2 linked regions of the Labrenzia sp. VG12 genome follow. The protein of the gene in region 2 interacts with the protein of the main gene of each other region in a pairwise test. Links are inferred from orthologs where the notes say so. Each region holds a gene or a part of one and is shown on either strand. Other genes may lie near its edges.

Evidence for each region.
Region 1: the proteins of CHH27_RS17625 (region 2) and def interact in binary tests that used the Escherichia coli proteins (3 or more experiments, as listed by UniProt). The link is inferred for Labrenzia sp. VG12 from one-to-one orthologs.

What each region holds. Positions count from the first base shown.
Region 1 is NZ_CP022529.1:5,268,578-5,271,621, forward strand. What follows is about bases 106-2,827. They hold def (peptide deformylase), read left to right. Parts: upstream 106-1,068; coding sequence 1,069-1,587; downstream 1,588-2,827. Other genes in these bases: CHH27_RS24325 (DNA recombination protein RmuC), read right to left, coding at 106-943; CHH27_RS24335 (MarC family protein), read left to right, coding at 1,615-2,247; fmt (methionyl-tRNA formyltransferase), read left to right, coding at 2,712-2,827. Also shown: more of CHH27_RS24325, read right to left, coding at 1-105; more of fmt, read left to right, coding at 2,828-3,044. UniProt on the Escherichia coli protein: Removes the formyl group from the N-terminal Met of newly synthesized proteins. Requires at least a dipeptide for an efficient rate of reaction. N-terminal L-methionine is a prerequisite for activity but the enzyme has broad specificity at other positions.
Region 2 is NZ_CP022529.1:3,817,418-3,820,513, reverse strand. Bases 318-3,091 are described here. They hold CHH27_RS17625 (aspartate-semialdehyde dehydrogenase), read right to left. Parts: upstream 2,335-3,091; coding sequence 1,300-2,334; downstream 318-1,299. Other genes in these bases: CHH27_RS17615 (arsenate reductase ArsC), read left to right, coding at 2,935-3,091; CHH27_RS27725 (hypothetical protein), read right to left, coding at 2,446-2,583; CHH27_RS17630 (TenA family protein), read right to left, coding at 488-1,219; CHH27_RS17635 (DMT family transporter), read right to left, coding at 318-475. Outside these bases: more of CHH27_RS17635, read right to left, coding at 1-317; more of CHH27_RS17615, read left to right, coding at 3,092-3,096.

The sequences.
Region 1 (3,044 bases), 1.5 Mb from region 2 along the record:
CCTGTTCGCGCATCTTCGCATCACGCAGCACGGACTGGATCACCTGGATCGACAGCATCAAGAGCGACGGAGACACGATCACGACCCGGGCCCGGTGCGCCTTCTGCACCAGATCTTCGAAGTTTTCGTTGAGTTCGGCAAAGATGCTTTCCGACGGCACGAACAGGAAGGCGGTGTCCTGCGTCTCTCCGGGCAGCAGGTATTTCTCACCGATATCCTGGATGTGTTTGGTGAAGTCCCGGCGGAACTGCGCCTGGGCATATTTCAGCTGCTCGTCGCTCTCCGCATTGCGCAACAGGTTGTAGGCCTCGAGCGGAAACTTGGCATCAATGGCCAGCGACGGGGCGCCGTTCGGCATGTGGATCAGACAGTCCGGGCGGCTGTTGTTGGAAAGGGTCGCCTGGAAGGAATAGGTGCTCGGCGCCATCTGGTCCTGAATGATCGCCTCCATCCGGCCCTGGCCGAAGGCACCGCGGGTCTGCTTGTTGGAAAGGATCTCCTGCAATTGGCCGACCTGTCCGGACAGATCCGTGATGGTGCGCTGCGCCCGGTCGATCACCGCCAGCCGTTCATGCAGATGACGCAAGCCGTCCTGGGTGCGTTTGCTGGTATCGGCCATGGAAAGGTTGAGCTTGTGGCCCATGCCGTCGAGGCGCTCGTTGACAGCGCGCATCATGTCCGACTGACGCGAGCCGAACACTTCAGCCATGGTCTGCATGCGGCCGGTCATCTCGCCCTGGCTTTTGAGGAGCTGCGACAGGTGGCTTTCCAGTTCGTGAATGCGTTCTGCCGACGCCGTGTCGGCTTCCGCCCGCAGGCGGATCTCGCGCATGGTCTTCAGCACAAGCCAGACAATCAGCGCCAGCAGCAACAGACCGCCGGCGATCGCGGTCTCCAGAACCGTGACGGGGCGGCCGCCAAACTCAAACAGGATCTCGTTCATGAAACAAACATAGAACGATTCGGGGCGGGCGCCCATCCGCGCGCAAGTGACAGCCGGTTGAAAACGCCTGCCGGGCAGCCGATTTCCGCGTTGACCGGCGCCGCGTGATTATCTATGTCAGGCCCATGACAAAACGCTCGATCATCACCATTCCCGATCCCGTGCTGCGCGAGACCTGCGCGCCGATCGAAACCGTCAATGACGACATCCGCGCCCTGGCCGACGACATGCTGGAAACCATGTATGACGCACCGGGCATCGGTCTGGCCGCCAGCCAGATCGGCATCCTGAAACGTATCTTCGTGCTGGATGTCGCCAAGGAAGACGCGCCCAAGGAACCGATGGTGTTCATCAACCCCGAGATCGTCTGGTCGAGCGAGGATCTGTCCGTCTACCAGGAAGGCTGCCTGTCGATCCCGGACTATTTCGAGGATGTCGAGCGTCCGGCGGAAGTCGCCGTCAAGTTTCTCAACCGGGACGGCGCGGAACAGGAAATCAAGGCCGACGGCCTGCTGGCAACCTGTGTGCAGCATGAACTTGACCATCTGAACGGTACGCTGTTCATTGACTACCTGTCGAAACTGAAACGCGACCGGGTGGTCAAGAAATTCACCAAACAGGCAAAGCTCGCCGGCAAACTCTGACCCGGCGACAACAAAAGGGCGGACGACATGGATCAGGCCTTGTTCCTGAAGATCTTCGCCGCGCTTTTTGCCATCATGAGCCCGATTGCCAACCTGCCGGTGTTCCTGTCACTGACGGCCGACCGGGGCCCTGCCTTTGAGCGCAAGGTGGCGTTCACGCTGATGATCAGTCTCAGTGTGGGCGCGGTGATCGTCGGCCTGTCCGGAAACATCATCCTGAAAGTGTTCGGCATCTCGCTGGATGCCTTTCGACTGGCCGGCGGCTTCCTGATCCTTCTGATCGCGCTGGACCTGATCCGGGGCCAGAAAGCCCAGGCCCATCATGGCTCGTCAAAGGAAAAGGAAAACATGAAATCGCAGGATAATCCTGCGATCTATCCCCTGACGGTGCCGATCCTGCTGGGGCCGGGGTCGATCTCGACCATGATCATTTTCCGCGGGCAGGTCAGCAACGTTGAGCAGGAAGTCGCCTACGTTGCCGGTGTCTCCGCCTCGATCGCGCTTCTTGTCGGGACTTTCTTTGCGGCACCGTTCCTGTCGCGCTTCATCGGCGAGACCGCCAACAGCGTGATGAGCCGCCTGATGGGCATGATCCTGGCCGCCATCGCGATGGAAATGATGACCAGCAGTCTCAAGGTCCTGCTGCCCGGTCTGGCCTGATCTGATCAGCGCCGTTTACACGCCACTCCGTCATCCTGAAAAAGCGCGCGAGCGCTGTCTTCAAGGATGGGCCACGTGTTCTGAAATCTGAAACCCATCCGTAGAAACGGACCTGGAGGTCCTCCTCGGAGTCTGGCCCGAAAGTGATGGCCAGGGCGAATGCTTCAGTCACATTTGTCATTCCCGCGAAAGCGGGAAACCAGGATCCCGTGAGGTCAGATCTAATTTGTAGCGCGGATTCATAAGGTGACTTGGTCCCCGCTTTCGCGGGGATGACAACCGAGAGGGGGCGAGTTCGTGCCAGGAACGATCTATGCTGCGCCCTGGATCACCTTCGGGCCAGACACTCAGGATGACATTTGTGTTTGTTGAGCCGTCTTCGTTAATCAACCGCATCATTCTCTTGCAAGCGGCGGCCCGAGACGCAATAAGGAGTCAAATCTCCAGAACCCTTCAGGAACCACATGTCTCTACGCGTTATCTTCATGGGCACCCCGGATTTCTCGGTGCCGACCCTGATGGAAATCGTTGGCCAGGGCCATGACGTGGTGGCCTGTTATTCGCAGCCGCCACGACCGGCGGGCCGCGGCATGGACCTGAAGAAGTCGCCTGTCCATGAAGCCGCTGAATCCTTCGGCATTCCGGTCTTCACGCCCAAGAGCCTGAAGGGTGAAGAGGAACAGGCTGCCTTCGCCGCCCTGGAGGCGGATGTCGCCGTGGTGGTCGCCTATGGGCTGTTGTTGCCGAAGCCGGTTCTGGACGCCCCCGCATTTGGCTGTCTCAACCTGCATGCCTCC
Region 2 (3,096 bases):
CACCAACCCAGATCGGGCCGCGAATGCTTTCCCACTTGTGCAGCTGAGACTTGCGCTTGCCGAAACGGATGGCCAGCAGAACGCCCAGAAACGTCAGCAGGATGCCGAAAATCTGGGTCGCGTTGAGATGTTCACCAAGGACCATCCAGCCGAGGATCGCCGACATGGGGGCATTTAGGGAAAACAGCATGGCGGTCCGGCGGGGGCCCATGCGGTTCAGCGTCAGGAACAGGGCCGTGTCACCCAGAAAGATGCCGATGAAACCGGACAGGACCAGCGGCACGAGATGATCGCCGGCAATGGAGCTCCAACCGGTGGTCAGGGCGACCCAGACGGACAGCATCAGCGCCACGAGGACCATGCGCGTGCAATTGAACGCAATTGCGCCCAGGTGCTGGGCCGGACCGGCGGACAGCAGACCCGTCAGGGCCCAGAGCGTTGCCGCCCCAAGGGCGGCGGCCTCATAGAGGAACATGGCTGCGATCCGTTAGGGGTTATCCGGAAGATCCGGGACCTGGCCCGTCCAGGCTGTTTCAAAAAAGGCGGCTTCCAGAACGCTCATGCGGCGGAAGAGATCGGCAAGATGCTGCTGGTGCTCTGCGGACAGGCCCGGACCGAGCCGATCCAGCTCTGACCTGATCCAGTCGACAAACGCCTGAAAGCCGGCAACGGCGTGGAGGTCGATCCATTCGGCTAGGTAGAAGGTCGCCGGGCGTTGTTTTTGCGCTTCCCGGAGGCCCCAGGTCAGGTAACACCATTCCGCGCAGAGCAGGCACGTGAGCCCGTCTTCATAGGAGCCCTTGCCGGCAGACGTCAAAAGCAGATCGGAAAAGGCCCGGGTCACGGGTCCCTGGGCTGCGGTCTCGTAGTTTTCCGGCAGGACACCGAGCGCCTTAAAGGAGCGCAGAAAATAGTCGTTTTCCTCAGATGTCAGCAGCGCCAGAAAACCGGCGAGCCGGGATTTGGACCGCATGCCGGGCGCTTTTGCCACCAGGTATCCAAGTGTGGAGGCCAGATCGGTGACAAAAGTGTAGTCCTCGATCAGATAGCGCGCATAGGCGGCTTCCGGCATGGTGTCATCGCCGATGGCTGCCGTGAAAGGATGCGTGCAGGCACTGGTCCAGTAAGGTTCCGCGCGGGCGGCAAGCCAGTCGGTAAAGCGTGCCTCGGGCGCAGTGGCCAGAAAGTCCTGAAAGGACCCGTTGAACGTGTCGGACATGGCGTGGCCATGCTCCCCTGGATTGTCAAAGAAAAACAGGCGCCGGATGGCGCCTGTTTTCCTCGATATCAAAAGTCTGCTCAGGCCGCAGCTTTTTTCGGCGAGATCAGGCCGCGGTTCACCAGAACCTCGGCGATCTGCACGGTGTTGAGCGCGGCGCCCTTGCGCAGGTTGTCGGATACCACCCACATGTTGAGGCCGTTCTCGACCGTAGCGTCCTCGCGGATACGCGAAATATAGGTCGCGTCCTCGCCTGCGCTTTCATAAGGCGTGATGTAACCGCCGTCTTCCTGCTTGTCGATGACGAGGCAGCCCGGCGCCTCACGCAGGATGTTGCGGGCTTCGTCCGCGGTGATCTCGTTTTCGAATTCGATGTTGACCGCTTCGGAATGGCCGATGAAGACGGGCACGCGCACGGCGGTGCAGGTCACCTTGATGGCCGGGTCGAGCATCTTCTTGGTCTCGGCCAGAACCTTCCATTCTTCCTTGGTGTAGCCGTCTTCCATGAAGGCATCGATATGCGGGATCACGTTGAAGGCGATGCGCTTCGTGAATTTTTCCGGTTCGATCGGATCGTTCACGAAAACCGCACGGGTCTGGTTGAACAGCTCTTCCATCGCGTCCTTGCCGCCACCTGAGACGGACTGGTAGGTGGCAACGACGATGCGCTTGATCTTGGCGTGGTCATGCAGCGGCTTCAGCGCCACGACCAGCTGTGCGGTGGAGCAGTTCGGATTGGCAATGATGTTCTTCTTGGTGAAGCCGGTGATGGCATCGGCATTCACTTCCGGCACGATCAGCGGCACATCCGCGTCGTAGCGCCAGGCGGAAGAGTTGTCGATGACAACGCAGCCCTGTGCGCCGATGCGCGGAGACCATTCCTTGGAAATGGTGCCGCCGGCGGACATCAGGCAGATATCCGTGTCGGAGAAGTCATAGTTCTCCATGGCCTGTACCTTCAGCGTCTTGTCGCCAAAGGAAACCTCGGTGCCCTGCGAGCGACGCGAGGCAAGGGCGACGACTTCGTCCGCCGGAAAGCCGCGCTCGGCGAGAATGTCGAGCATCTCGCGGCCGACATTGCCGGTGGCGCCTGCAATTGCGATCTTGAAACCCATCTTAGCTTAGTCCTTGTCCGTCTCCCCGCTGCGCCGGCTGCCCTGGTTCTGGATGGGCGTCGCCGGCTCCCGGCGCCTCCCATCCCCGGGGAGGCGGGATGAGCGGCACCGTCAAGCGGTGGTCTTGGTGGTCTTCGGTGTGCGTTTCAGTGCGGTTGCGGCATCGGTCCGGGTCTCGCCGCGCATGAAGGTAGCGCTGGCAAGGGCCAGGGACATCATATCCAGAATGTCGGCTTTCAGCCGGGTCATTGGGGGCTCGCAAACGTCAAAACTTGAGACGGCGGTGTTTTTGCCCGGAATATCGCTTGAGTCAACAAGGAAAACGATGGAATTGCGCGATTGGTATTCAACTTGTTGCTTGAAAGTGACGCATGGCTGTTTGTGCGGCCTGCTCATGAAGGGCGCGGCGATCGACCCGGCAGGATATCCGGCCGTGAATCTCGGCATCTTTCCCTCCAGGTTGCAGAAAGGACACTTTCAAAATGGCCGGTGAGAGTAAAGAGGGCTTTTGAGCAGCGCCTGCCGGCTTTCGTTGTTGACGTTGCGTCAATATGAGCGCTTCATGATCGGAGCAGCACCTTGAAGGACGGAGCTGAAGCCATGAACGACGACACTTACAACATTCTCTTTTTATGCACCCGCAACGCGGCACGGTCGGTCATGGCCGAAGCCATCGTCAATCGCCAGGGGCACGGGCGATTTCGGGCCTTTTCGGCCGGAACCAACCCGGCGAGGGAAGTGCGTCCGGAAGTCGTTCGCTTG